2 regions of the Janthinobacterium salmonicoloratum genome follow, and region 2 is predicted to be linked to the other one. Evidence: riboswitches for the same ligand, from Rfam matches in the RefSeq annotation. Region 2 holds a riboswitch; the other holds the start of a gene.
What was found. A riboswitch is a leader RNA that binds a small molecule or an ion and turns the genes downstream of it on or off. The one in region 2 is predicted to bind thiamine pyrophosphate.

Region 1 (7,055 bases), on a different contig from region 2:
AAGGCGGGCGCCTTGCAGGATGCGATTTTCAATAGCGCCAATTTCTCCTGCATCGCCACCGATGCGCAAGGCGTGATCCAGATTTTCAATGTGGGCGCCGAACGCATGCTCGGCTATGAAGCCAGCGATGTCGTCGACAAGCTGACGCCGGCCGGCATTTCCGACGCGCAAGAAATCATCGCGCGCGCCGCCGCCCTCAGTGCGGAACTCGACACTGTCATCACACCGGGCGTGGAAGCGCTGGTGTTCAAGGCCACGCGCGGCATCGAAGACATTTATGAGCTGACCTACATCCGCAAGGATGGCAGCCGCTTCCCCGCCATCGTCTCCGTGACGGCCCTGCGCGACGCGCAGAGCAAGGTCATCGGTTATTTGCTGATCGGCACCGACAACACGGCGCGCAAGCAGGTCGAGGCGGAGCAGGCGTTGCTGGACCAGCGCCTGCGCGAGCAGCAGTTCTACACGCGCTCGCTGATCGAATCGAATATCGACGCCCTGATGACGACGGACCCGCGCGGCATCATCAGCGACGTCAACCAGCAGATGGAAGCGCTGACGGGCTGCACGCGCGACGAATTGATCGGTGCGCCGTGCAAGAATTATTTTACGGAACCGGAACGGGCCGAGGAAGCGATCGCGCGCGTGTTGCGCGAAGGCAAAGTAACCAATTACGAGCTGACGGCCTTGGCGCGCGACGGCAAGCAGACGGTGGTGTCGTACAACGCCTCGACCTTCCACGACCGCAACCGCAAGCTGCAGGGCGTGTTTGCCGCCGCCCGCGACGTGACGGAACGTAAGCAGTTTGAGCAAGCGTTGCAAGACACGAATATTGAAATGGAAAAGGCCCGCGAGGCAGCGGAAAAGGCGAATCTGGCGAAGTCCGAGTTTCTGTCGAGCATGAGCCATGAATTGCGCACGCCCTTGAACGCCGTGCTGGGTTTTGCCCAGCTGATGGCGTCCGAGACGCCGGCGCCGAGCTTGCCGCAGCAGCGCTCGATCGACCAGATACTCAAGGGCGGCTGGTATCTTTTGCGCTTGATCAATGAAATCCTCGACCTGGCCATGATCGAGTCGGGCAAGGTCACCATGTCGGAAGAGGCGATGTCCTTGCTCGATGTGTTGCAGGATTGCCAGGCGATGATCGCGCCGCAGGCGGAAAAGCGCGGCATCAGCATGCATTTTCCCCGCTGCGGCCAGGCTTTTTATGTGCATGCCGACCGCACGCGCGTGAAACAGGTGATGATCAACCTGCTGTCGAATGCCATCAAGTACAACCAGAGCGGTGGCAGCGTGAAAGTCGATTGCCGCCAGCGCGGCGACAAGGTGCGCACCAGCGTCACCGACAGCGGCGCCGGCCTGAATGCCGAACAGATGGCGCAGCTGTTCCAGCCATTCAACCGCCTGGGACAGGAAAGCAGCACGGAAGAGGGCACGGGCATCGGCCTGGTCGTCACCAAGCAGCTGGTCGAACTGATGGGTGGCCAGATTGGCGTGGATAGCACGGTAGGCCTGGGCACCACTTTCTGGGTCGAATTCAAGGCCTCGCGCGCACCCGAACTGCACCTGGAAGAGGGTGAAGCCTTGCCCGTGGTACAGGAAAAACAGGAAAGCCAGCGCACCTTGCTGTACGTGGAAGACAATCCTGCCAACCTGGCGCTGGTGGAGCAATTGATCGCCCGCCGCAGCGATTTGAAACTGCTCACGGCCATCGATGCGCACCTGGGTATCGACCTGGCGCGCACCTATCAGCCGGACGTGATTTTGATGGATATCAACCTGCCCGGCATCAGCGGTTATGGCGCCCTGCATATTTTGCACGACGACCCGCTCACCAGCCATATTCCCGTGATGGCCTTGTCGGCCAACGCCGTGCCGCGCGATATCGAGAAGGGCCTGGAAGCGGGCTTCTTCCGCTACCTGACCAAGCCGATCAAGGTCGTCGAATTCATGGATGCGCTCGATGTGGCCCTGCACCATGCAGCCGCGCACGGCCTGGCCGACGACATGCACACAGTACGCTAATTCAGCACTTCATTTTAGGAATACCGCCATGCTTCAAGCCACCGAGATCCTGAACGCCAGCATCCTCATCGTTGACGACCAGGAGGCCAACGTCATGCTGCTGGAACAGGTGCTGCGCAATGCCGGCTATACGCGCATCACTTCCACCATGGACCCGCAAGCCGTGCACGCGCTGCACCAGCAGCACCGCTACGACTTGATCCTGCTCGACTTGCAGATGCCGGAAATGGATGGCTTCGAAGTGATGGAAGGCTTGCGCGACCTCGAGGCGGGCAGCTATCTGCCCGTGCTGGTGATCACGGCCCAGCCGGGCCACAAGCTGCGCGCGCTGCAAGCCGGCGCCAAGGACTTTGTCAGCAAGCCCTTCGACCTGGTGGAAGTGAAAACGCGCATCCACAATATGCTGGAAGTGCGCTTGCTGTACCAGAAGCTGGCCGAATACAACAAGTCGCTGGAACAGATGGTGGAAGAGCGCACGGCGGAGCTGCGCGAAAGCGAAGCGCGCTTCCAGCGCTTCACGGAACTGTCGTCCGACTGGTACTGGGAGCAGGATGCGCAAGGCAATCTGACGCGCTTTTCCGGCCCCGTGGCCGAAATGCTGGGCATCGGCAGCGAAGAAGAGCCGCAGCGCTGGAACGCGGCCGAGCGCGCCTTGCTCGACGCAAAGATCGCCGCGCGCGAACCGTTTCTCGACTTCATCTATAGCCGCGCCAATCCCGACGGCAGCACGCAGTACCTGCAGGTGAGCGGCGAACCGATGTTCGACAATGGCAGCCGCTTCATCGGCTACCGCGGCATCGGCCTCGATGTCACGGAGCGCCATCGGAGCGCCTGATTTATACTTGCTGCTATCCATATCCACAAGGAAAGCATCATGGCTGACAAATCTTCCTCCTACTGGTTTCCCGCCAAGACCTATGGCTGGGGCTGGGGCTTGCCCATTACCTGGCAGGGCTGGCTGGTGTTCCTGGCCGCGCTGGCGCTGTTCGCATGCGGCGCGTTCCTGTTCCCGCCGCAAACCATGCTGGTTGGCTACATCGTGTATGAAGTGGCCATCGTTGCCGTGCTCATTTTCATCTGCCAACTGAAGGGCGAACCGACCAGCTGGCGCTGGGGCAAGAAGAAGTAACGCCGAAGCACAAAGACGACAGCTGCAAGAAATCATCTGGCCACGCGGCGTGAACCGCGTATAATTGGCTCGCTGCCGCAAGGCGGCAAACGCTAGGGGTCCTGCCTTTCGCTGTGGAAACACAGTGCAAGCGCGGGTGAGAAATACCCTCCGAACCTGATCTGGATAATGCCAGCGAAGGGAAGCTTTAGGATGAACGCACCCCGCTTTTCCGCGTGCGCGCAGCCGAACCTCCTTAGCTGGCTCCAGGCTTAAAACAAGTCTAGCCAAGGAGCCAAAATGAACGCCAACCCGAAATTCCTCTCCGCCACCGCCACGGTCGACGAAGCCGCTATCGCGCCGCTGCCCAATTCGCGCAAGATTTATGTGCAGGGCAGCCGCCCCGATATCCGCGTGCCCATGCGCGAGATCAGCCAGTCCGACACGGAAGCGTCGTTCGGCGGCGAAAAGAATCCACCGATCTACGTCTACGATACGTCCGGCCCCTACACGGATCCGGACGTGCAGATCGACATCCGCTCGGGCCTCGATACGCCGCGCCTGCCGTGGATCATGGAACGTGCCGACACGGAAGAATTGCCCGGTCCGACCTCCGACTACGGCATCGCCCGCCTGGCGGACCCGAAGCTGGCCGAGTTGCGTTTTAATCTGCATCGCAAGCCGCGCCGCGCCATCGCCGGCAAGAACGTGACGCAAATGCATTACGCGCGCCAGGGCATCATCACGCCGGAAATGGAATTCGTAGCCATCCGCGAAAACATGCGCCGCCAGGAGTATTTGCGCGAACTGAAAGCCTCCGGTCCCATGGGCGAGCGCCTGGCAGAGCTGATGGGCCGCCAGCACCCTGGCCAGTCGTTCGGCGCCAGCATTCCTGCGGAAATCACGCCGGAATTCGTGCGCGAGGAAATTGCCCGGGGCCGCGCCATTATTCCCGCCAACATCAACCACCCTGAAGTCGAGCCGATGATTATCGGCCGCAATTTCCTGGTGAAAATCAATGCGAATATCGGCAATTCCGCCGTCACCTCGTCGATAGGCGAGGAAGTGGAAAAGATGACCTGGGCCATCCGCTGGGGCGGCGACAATGTGATGGACTTGTCCACCGGCAAACATATCCACGAAACGCGCGAATGGATCGTGCGCAACAGCCCCGTGCCCATCGGTACCGTGCCTATCTACCAGGCGCTGGAAAAGGTCAATGGCAAGGCCGAAGATCTGACGTGGGAAATCTTCCGCGACACCCTGATCGAGCAGGCCGAGCAGGGCGTCGACTATTTCACCATCCACGCGGGCGTGCTGCTGCGCTATGTGCCGATGACGGCCAAGCGCCTGACGGGCATCGTCTCGCGCGGCGGCTCCATCATGGCGAAATGGTGTCTGGCGCACCACCAGGAATCGTTCCTGTACACGCATTTCGAAGAGATCTGCGAAATCATGAAGGCGTACGACGTATCGTTCTCGCTGGGTGACGGCTTGCGTCCCGGTTCCATCTACGATGCCAACGACGAAGCGCAGCTGGGCGAACTGAAAACCCTGGGCGAGCTGACGCAAGTTGCCTGGAAGCACGACGTGCAAGTGATGATCGAAGGCCCGGGCCACGTGCCCATGCAATTGATCAAGGAAAACATGGACTTGCAGCTGGAGCAGTGCGGCGAAGCGCCGTTCTACACGCTGGGGCCGCTGACCACCGATATCGCACCCGGCTACGACCACATCACCTCGGGCATCGGCGCGGCCATGATCGGCTGGTACGGCACGGCCATGTTGTGCTACGTGACGCCGAAGGAGCACCTGGGTCTGCCCAACAAGGCCGATGTGAAGGACGGCATCATCACCTACAAGATCGCGGCGCATGCGGCCGACCTGGCGAAAGGCCATCCGGGCGCGCAAATCCGCGACAACGCGCTGTCGAAAGCCCGCTTTGAATTCCGCTGGGATGACCAGTTCAATATCGGCCTGGACCCGGACAAGGCGCGCGAATTCCACGATGAAACTTTGCCCAAGGATTCGGCCAAGGTGGCGCATTTCTGCTCCATGTGCGGCCCGCATTTCTGCTCGATGAAGATCACGCAGGAAGTGCGCGAATACGCGGCCGGCATGGGCATCGCGGAAGACAAGGCGCTCAAGCAGGGCATGGAAATCAAGGCCATCGAATTCATCAAGAACGGCGCCGAACTGTACCGCAAGGTCTGAAGGAGAGCGTGATGCCTGCATTGATATCCATCACGCTCAACGGCGCACCGCACCAGGTGCCGCCCGGGCAAACCCTGGACCAATTGATCGCCGCGCTGTCGCTGGAAAACCAGGCGCTGGCGCTGGCCGTCAACCGCAACGTCGTGCCGCGCAAGGCGTGGCCGGGACAGGTCTTGCAAACCCAAGACCAGGTTGAAATAGTCCGCGCCATCGGCGGCGGCTGAAAACGTCCAGGCAAACCTACTGCGCGTCGCGCTTTGCGGCCTGCGATGCTCACCGTGCTCAAGCACGGTTGCGCGTCTCGGCCACAAATCATCGCCGCTCGCTACGGTTTTCTTCGGACGTTTAAAAACTTAAGGAAAAGCACATGAATACCGCAACAAATAATGACTTGCTGACCATCGCGGGAAAGCAGTACCAATCTCGCTTGCTGGTGGGTAGCGGCAAGTACAAGGACTTGCCACAGACGCGCGAGGCGACGGACGCGGCCGAGGCGCAGATCATCACGGTGGCCATCCGCCGCGTGAATATCGGGCAAGATCCGAACGCCCCCAGCCTGCTCGATGTTGTGCCGCCGGACCAGTACACGATATTGCCGAACACGGCCGGCTGCTACAACGCGAAAGATGCCGTGTACACCCTGCAACTGGCGCGCGAACTGCTGGGCGGACGCAATCTGGTCAAGCTGGAAGTGCTGGGCGATGAAAAGACATTATTTCCGCACATGCCGGAAACGCTGATCGCGGCCGAAGCGCTGGTCAAGGATGGCTTTGACGTGATGGTCTATTGCAGCGATGACCCGATCCAGGCGAAGATTTTGGAAGACATCGGCTGCGTGGCCGTCATGCCGCTGGCGTCGCTGATCGGCTCGGGCATGGGCATCTTGAACCCATGGAACTTGTCGCTGATCATCGACCAGGCGAAAGTGCCGGTGCTCGTCGATGCTGGCGTGGGAACGGCTTCGGACGCGGCTATCGCCATGGAGCTCGGTTGCGATGGCGTGCTGATGAATACGGCGATTGCCGGCGCGCGCGATCCCGTGCGCATGGCGCATGCGATGAAGCTGGCCGTGCGGGCCGGGCGCGAAGCGTTTTTGGCGGGCCGCATGCCGCGTAAATTCGCCGCTTCGCCCTCGTCGCCGATGGCGGGCCGGCTGGCGTGATGATGCCACAGCGTCCGACTGTGCTGGTGTTTGCCGGCGTTGATCCTTCTGGCGGCGCCGGTATCGCCGCCGATATTGTGGCGATTGCGGCGCAGGGCGCACATGCCTTGCCCGTCATCACGGCGCTGACGGTGCAGGACAACGACCGCGTGTTTGCTGTCGAACCGGTGGCGCCGGAATTGCTGCGCCGGCAGGCGCAGGCGCTGATCGACAAGATGGCGATTCACGCCGTCAAAATCGGCATTCCCGGCAGTGCCGCGAATGCGGCCGTCATCGCGCAACTGATCGCGCAATTGCGGCTGGCCCGGCCGGATTTTCCGGTGGTGCTTGACCCCGTGCTGGCCAGCGGCCATGGCGACGTGCTCAGCCGGGACGATGCCGTGCTGGCGCTGGCGCCCTTGCTGCCGGTGACTACCGTCATCGTACCGAACGGGCCGGAAGCGCTGGCCCTGGGCGGCGAGGCAGCCTTGCGCGCGCAAGGCTGCAAGCACGTGCTGGTGACGGGCGGGCATGGCGAGGGCGAGATGATCGTCAACCGCTGGTTTGACG
Region 2 (7,055 bases):
GTGGCTGTACCTGCACAAGGGCCTGACCCTGACGGCCGTGCTGTACGCCTTCTTCGTGGTGATGGCCATCATCGGCTTGCTGGCGTGGAAAAAATCGGCCCCGGCCGCGCCCGGCGCCATGGTCCTCAAGTGATGGATAACTGCGTGCGCGTGGCGATCCTGGGCGCGGAATCGTCGGGCAAGTCGACCCTGGCGGCGGCCCTGGCCGAGCGCCATGGCACCGTCTGGGTACCCGAGTATTTGCGGGAATTCGTGGAAACGCAGGGCAGGGTGCCCGTCGCGGCCGACCAGTATGGTATTGCGCGCACGCAAGTCGAACGCGAAGCGGCCGCTGCCGCGCAAGCCCGTCACTTCCTGTTTTGCGATACGACGCCCTTGATGACGGTGGTCTACAGCCGCCATTACTTTCACGGCGCCGATGCGCAACTGGCGGCGCTGGCCGATGCCACGCAGTACGATGTGACGCTGGTGACGGCGCCCGACAGCCCGTGGGTGGCCGATGGCTTGCAGCGCGAGTCGGAAGCCGTGCGCCAGCTGATCTACCGCTACCTGCTCGAGGAACTCGATGCACGCGGCATTGTCTACCACGTGCTGCACGACAGTCTGGAAGCGCGCCTGGAACAGGCGGCGCCTTTGTTGCAGCAGGCGCTCGCTGCAGGGCCTGCCACTTCCCTCAATTAAAAGTCAAACTGCGCCGAGACTTTGAACGTGCGGCTGGCGCCGGGATACAGATAGCCATCCGATTCCGGTGTCACATCGCGCCAGTAGAACTTGTCGGCCACGTTGTTGACAGCGGCGCGCAGTACGGCGCGCGTGCCGGCGATGCGCGTGGCGTAGGCGGCGCCCAGGTTGAACACATTGTACGACGGCACGAAGGTCGTGTTGTTGTATTCAAACGCTTTCTTGCCCGCATATTCCCAGCTACCGTTGACGCTCAAGCCCGCCACCTGCTGCACGGTGTAGTCCGCATGCACGGCTGCCTTGAAGGCCGGCACATTGGGCACGCGCTTGCCGTCGAGTGACGCTTCGCCCGTGTTTGATTGCTGGCTGTTCAGGGCCGTGAGCGAGACGCCCAGATTCAGGTCGCGGGTCGCCTTGCCTTGCGCGGATAATTCCAGGCCACGGTGCTGCGCCTGGCCTTCACGCACGAAGTAGCCGGCGGCATTCTGGAATTCCAGGCCCTTGCGGATCTGGAACAGGCTGGCCGCCAGCATGAAGTCCGGCGTCACATCCATCTTCACGCCCAATTCGATCTGCTTCGAGCGGCTCGGTGTCAGCTCTTCGTTGGCATTCATCGCCTTGCGGTCGGCCGTGCCGCCATGTTCCATTCCCTGCGAGTAGGCCGCATACACGGACACATTGTCGAGCGGGGTGTAGACCAGCGAGACGTTGGGCAACAGGAAATCGTGCTTGGCGCGGATTTCCGTGTCGGCTTTCAGCACATACTGGTAGCCGTCGACATTGATATGGCGCAAGCCGCCATGCAGCTTCCAGTTCGGCGCCAGGCTGACGATATCCTGCACGAAGGCGGAGTTTTCCGTATCCTTGCGCACCAGGCGCACGGGACCCGTGACACCGGGTGAGGTGCCGACGATTTGCGGCTGATAGATGTTGCTTACGCCTACCCAGTCATACACGTACAGACCGGCGCGGTCCTTGCGGCGGAAGGTCGAGACGCCAGCGGTGAATTCATGGCGCAGGGTACCGGTGGCGAACTTGCCCTGGATCATGGCTTGCGCGCTCAGCGGCTTTTTCGTCTCGCCCAGGCTGCGGTAGTCATACACGTCGTAGTCGCCATTGCCGCAGAAGCCAGGGTACAGCTCTTGCCCGCTGCAACCATACGGGAAGGCCGTGTAGTCATCGCGCTTGAACGAATGCTGGTTGGCCGACAAGGTGGCGTGCCAGTCGTCATTGAAAGCGTATTGGAAACGCAGGCCGATATTGCTGGTGACGGTTTCCACGGGGCGTGTCCACGGCTGCAGGTTGAGCATGGCGTCGGCGCTGATGCCAGTCGGCAGGGTCGTGTTATTCAGCAACTGGAAGCCGGGTGCCGTCGCTTGTGCCTTGTCCTGGTAATCGGCATCGAGCTGTAGCAGGGCTTGCGGTGAAATCTGCCAGTCGAAGGCGCCGGAAATGAATTTTCGGTTGCCGTCGGCACCCTTGATGTAAGAGCGCAGGCGCTCGGCCGCCACGTTGACTCTGTAGCCGAAGCGCGTGTCTTCCAGGCGGCCGCCCAGGTCGACGGCGCCGTACAAGGTGCCTCGCTCGCGCGTTTCCACGGTGACGGTGCGCAGCGGTGTTGCGGTGGGGCGCTTGACGATGAAGTCGATCACGCCACCCGGCGCGGCCACGCCTGCCTGCAAACCTGCCAGGCCCTTCAGCACTTCGATGCGTTCCTTGTTTTCCAGCGGAATTTGCGTGTCGCCAGGAATGGCCACGCCATCCTTGCGGTAGCTGGAATTGTTGTCGAGCTTGAAGCCGCGGATGGAAAATTGTTCCGCATAGCCGACGGCGTTGTAGGCGTCGTTGATGCTGGTGTCGAGCTTGACGGCATCGCTGAGGTTGCGGATTTGCAAGTCCTGCATGTCTTTTTGCGAAATCACGGTGACAGATGCCGGCGTCTGCAGCAGCGGCGCGTCGCTAAAGCCGCCCACGGAGGCGCGCTTGGCGGCCGGCGCCTTGCTGGCCGTGACGACGACTTCGGCCATGCTTTGGGCCTGCGGGTCGGCGGTTTCGGTGGTGTCATTCGCGGCAAAGGCAGGCGCGGCAAAGGCGTGCAGGACGGCCAGGGTCAGTACAGAAACAGATAAATTCGGTGTGGACATAGATTGCTCGTGGTTCAAGCCAACTCTGTAAAGAGCACGGCAGGCTGCTTGTTCGGCTGGCGCCAACGCAGGAGCTATCAAAGGAGGGAGGTACTTTGCGCTTTCCTTCGCTGGCATTATCCAGATCAGGTACGAAGGGTATCTCTCACCCGGATGACTGCTCCAGGACCCCTAGCGAACTGACAGCTTAGCATGAACCACAGCCAGCTGTCCCACCCGGCTGACCGTTTTACAACAGTGCAGGCCGAATCTACAAACTCAGCTCCAGCACCTTTCGGCTGACGGCGGGCGTCACTTCGCGCTGTTCGCCCAGGGCCGTCATGCCGTGCGCTTCCAGGGCGGACACGACGGCATCCACGCTGGCGTGATTCAGGCCGTAGTCGGCCAGACGCGTCTTGACGCCCATGTGGCGGAAGAAAAATTCCGTGCGCGCGATGGCCGCTTCGATGCGGCCATCCTCGTCGCCACCATCGAGACCCCAGACGCGGGCCGCGTACTGCAGCAGCTTGGCGCGCTTGGCCTGCTTGCGCACGCGCAGCATGCTGGGCAGGATGATGGCCAGGGTTTGTGCGTGGTCGAGTTCGTACAAGGCCGTCAATTCGTGGCCGATGGCGTGCGTGGACCAGTCCTGCGGCACGCCCACGCCGATCAGGCCGTTCAAGGCCAGGGTGGCGCTCCACATCACGTTGGCGCGCACGTCGTAGTCGTCCGGGTGCGACAGGGCCTTCGGGCCTTCCTCGATCAGGGTCAGCAGTATGCCTTCGGCGAAGCGGTCTTGCACCGACGCGTTCACGGGGTAGGTCAGGTATTGCTCCATCACATGCGCAAACGCATCGACGACGCCGTTGCCCACCTGGCGCAGCGGCAAGGTAAACGTTTTCGACGGGTCCAGCACGGAGAACTTCGGATACACCTTGCGGCTCATGAACGAGCGCTTTTCCTGCGTGGCCTTGCGCGTGATCACGGCCGAGCCATTCATTTCGGAACCCGTGGCCGGTAACGTCAAGACCGTGCCGAAGGGTAGGGCGGCCTCGACGATCTTGCCGCCTTTCGCCAGGATGTCCCAGGCCTCCCCCTCGTGCAGGGCGGCGGCGGCGATGAACTTGGTGCCATCGACCACGGAACCGCCGCCGACGGCCAGCAGGAAATCGATGCGCTCGCTTTTCACCATGGCCACGGCCTGCATCAGGGTTTCATAGCTGGGATTAGGTTCGATGCCGGAAAATTCCAGCAAGGTATGGCCGGCCAGCGCCGCCTTGACTTCATCGTAGACGCCATTCTGTTTGATGCTGCCGCCGCCATACGTCATGAGCACTCTGGCCTGCGGCGGGATCAGCGCCGTGATGGCGGCGATCTGGCCCTGGCCGAAGAGGATTTGCGTCGGGTTGTAAAAGTCGAAATTGAACATGAGACTCCTGCCGCTGAGGTTTAGGCTGTTGCTGAACCATGATTATGGCCGAACAGGTGGAAATGTGTCGTGGACGCTTGAGCTTTTCGTCCGCGCGGTGGAGAATGCAGCCGATGTCACCACCACGCGAAAAGGAATGCGCATGACCACCGTCCCACTGGAAGAAGCGGGCCTGCCGGCCACCGCGCTCGACATGCACCGCGCCATCGGCGCCACCATCGCCGCGCTGCAGGCGCTGGATTTGAACAGCCAGCGCTTCGAGGCGTGCACGGACCCGGAACTGCGCCGCGTACTCGCGCATGCGGGCGACACCAGCCGCAAGGAAGCGGCCATGCTGCTCGAATGGATGCGGCGCCGCGATGCGCGCCTGGATACTGCCATGAAGGAAGCGCTGTTCAAGGCGGGGCCGATTGTTGCCCAGTATCACTATGACGAGAAAATATTGTAACTATTGGTTTGTTGTTGTTGCGTACCATGCGCCACTTTGGCCTTGCTTCGCGTAGACTGTGCCCCTACTTAAATTTAAGGTCGGATAGCAGCGGCTGTCCGGCGTACTCCTGGGGTTTTTATATGAGATCATTACCATACCGAGAAGGCAGCTGGTTTGCCGTGCCCCTGCCGGGCGGCGGTTATGCCGTCGGCGTGGTGGCACGCAGGGCGCCAGCCGGGCGCATCATGCTGGCATATATGTTTGGGCCGAAGCGCGACAGCTTGCCTGCGCTGGAAGAGCTGGAAGGCTTGCGGCCGGAACAGGCCGTGCGCCGCCTGCGCACGGGCGACATGGCCCTGCTCAACGAGCGCTGGCCCCTGCTGGGCGACAGCCACCACTGGGACCGCGATGCCTGGCCCATGCCAGCCTTTATCCGCCGCAATGAATCCCTGCAGCGCGCCTGGCGCGCCAGTTATGCGGACGCCGACCCTGCCAAGCTGAACCGTGAGGAATCGATCCCCTTCGATACGCCGGGCATGGAAAGCGATTCCCTGTATGGCTATGGTGCGACGGAATTGTTGATGAATAAACTGCTGGCGCCGGAACCGGCGTCCGCCTGAACGGCAGGGAACGGCACAGCCGTGCCGTTCCCTGCGTTTATACCGCTGGCAAGCTGATCTGAAACGCCAGGCCGCCGCCTTCGCGGTTGCGCACTTGTAATTCGGCGCCATGGCGCAGCAGCACGCGGTCGACGATGGCCAGACCCAAGCCGGCGCCATTGGCCTGTCCGCGCGCCGTGTCGAGGCGGGTGAACGGTTTCATCAGCTGTTCGATCTTTTCCGCCGGCACGCCCGTGCCGTGATCCTGTACCTCGATGATCACCTTTTTCGCACCGTGGCTGGTGCGCACCTGGCAAGTGATGTCGATTTCCGTCATGTCGCTGCCCGGCGTCTTGCCATAGCGGCGCGCATTTTCGATCAGGTTGTTCAGCACGCGGCGCAAATCGGTGGGGTTGCCCATCGCATGCGCACCGTCGGCGATGCTGGCGTTGATCTTCAGGTCCGACAAGCGCATGGCTTCGCGCGTCATGTCGCTGAGCAGGCCGCTCAGGTCGACATCGGTAAAGCTCGACGCTTCCGTCGGCCTGGCATAGTCGAGGAACTGGCCGATGATGGCGTCCATTTGCCCGATATCGGACTGGATGCCCTCGCGCGCCTCGTCCGACAGATTCGCCATTTCCACTTCCAGCTGCATGCGCGCCAGCGGCGTGCGCAAGTCGTGCGAAATACCGGCCAAAATCACGGCGCGGTCCGATTCCACCTGTTTCAGATCGTCGACCATCTGGTTGAAGCTGCGGTTCGCCTCGATGATTTCGATCGGGCCCTTTTCCGGTAGCGGGGTCGGTTGCTTGCCCTTGGCGATGTCGCGCGCGGCCGCCGTCAGGCGCGACAGCGGCAGATTGATCAGGCTGGAAATGATGGCCGCGCCCAGCAGGGACAGCAGCGACACCAGGCTGGCCCAGCCCAGCCACTGAAACCCCGTCAGGCCCCGAAGACGCTCGCGGTCCAGCATCAGCCAGTACTCGTCGTCATCGATCTTGAAGCTGACCCAGAAGCCGGCCACGCCGTTGACGCGCGCGGAAAAGCGCGTGTCCTTGCCCAGTTTGGCCTTCACCAGCGCCTCGATATCGGGCATCAGGTAATTGTCGGGCGGCGGCTCGATGCGGTCGTCCTCTTCCAGCGAGAAGATGCGGATGCCTTCATTGCTGACGAGGTCGAACAGCAGCTCGCGCCGCAGCTCGGGAGCCGAGTGCGTCAATGCCGCATGCGTGATGGTGACGACGGAAATGATCTGGGCGGAAATCTGCTGCGCCTGCGGCTCACGCTGGATGAAGGAAATCATGCTGAACCAGGCGATCATGCTGACCGTGGTCAAGGTGCCGAGCAACAAAAAGGTGCGCCAGAACAAGCCGCTTTTCAGCCGCGCCAGGCTGATATCGGGAAAAAGCTTCATCATGCCTCGCCAGCGATCAGCGCGGCTGTCCGTCCGGGATGAAGACGTAGCCGAGGCCCCACACGGTCTGGATGAACAGCGGGCTCGACGGATCGGGTTCGATCAGCTTGCGCAGGCGCGAGATTTGCACGTCCAGGCTGCGGTCAAATACTTCGTATTCGCGGCCGCGCGCCAGTTCCATGAGTTTCTCGCGCGACAGCGGCTGGCGCGCATGGCGGGCAAACACTTTCAGCACAGAAAACTCACCGGTCGTCAGCGGCACCGTTTCGCCATTCTTTTTCAGGGTACGCGTGCCGAGGTCCAGCACGAAGTCGCCGAATTCGAAGGTTTGCGGCGTTTCCGACGGCGCGCCCGGGATTTCATCGGGACCCTTGCGGCG

Region 1: another riboswitch for thiamine pyrophosphate. It lies ahead of thiC (phosphomethylpyrimidine synthase ThiC); the one in region 2 lies ahead of ACQ4WY_RS05730 (TonB-dependent siderophore receptor).

The regions. Positions count from the first base shown of each region.
Region 1 covers NZ_JBNYXV010000006.1:109,635-116,689, forward strand. Annotated here, with positions in the region: gene ACQ4WY_RS23650 (PAS domain S-box protein) at 1-2,022, shown strand, start outside; gene ACQ4WY_RS23655 (response regulator) at 2,051-2,857, shown strand; gene ACQ4WY_RS23660 (hypothetical protein) at 2,897-3,151, shown strand; TPP riboswitch at 3,236-3,351, shown strand; gene thiC (phosphomethylpyrimidine synthase ThiC) at 3,431-5,344, shown strand; gene thiS (sulfur carrier protein ThiS) at 5,365-5,568, shown strand; gene ACQ4WY_RS23675 (thiazole synthase) at 5,712-6,506, shown strand; gene ACQ4WY_RS23680 (hydroxymethylpyrimidine/phosphomethylpyrimidine kinase) at 6,506-7,055, shown strand, end outside.
Region 2 covers NZ_JBNYXV010000001.1:1,232,534-1,239,588, reverse strand. Annotated here, with positions in the region: gene pnuC (nicotinamide riboside transporter PnuC) at 1-133, shown strand, start outside; gene ACQ4WY_RS05735 (AAA family ATPase) at 133-681, shown strand; gene ACQ4WY_RS05730 (TonB-dependent siderophore receptor) at 678-2,825, opposite strand; TPP riboswitch at 2,911-3,008, opposite strand; gene ACQ4WY_RS05725 (iron-containing alcohol dehydrogenase) at 3,076-4,233, opposite strand; gene ACQ4WY_RS05720 (ferritin family protein) at 4,376-4,681, shown strand; gene ACQ4WY_RS05715 (Imm26 family immunity protein) at 4,804-5,283, shown strand; gene ACQ4WY_RS05710 (sensor histidine kinase family protein) at 5,321-6,679, opposite strand; gene ompR (osmolarity response regulator transcription factor OmpR) at 6,693-7,055, opposite strand, start outside.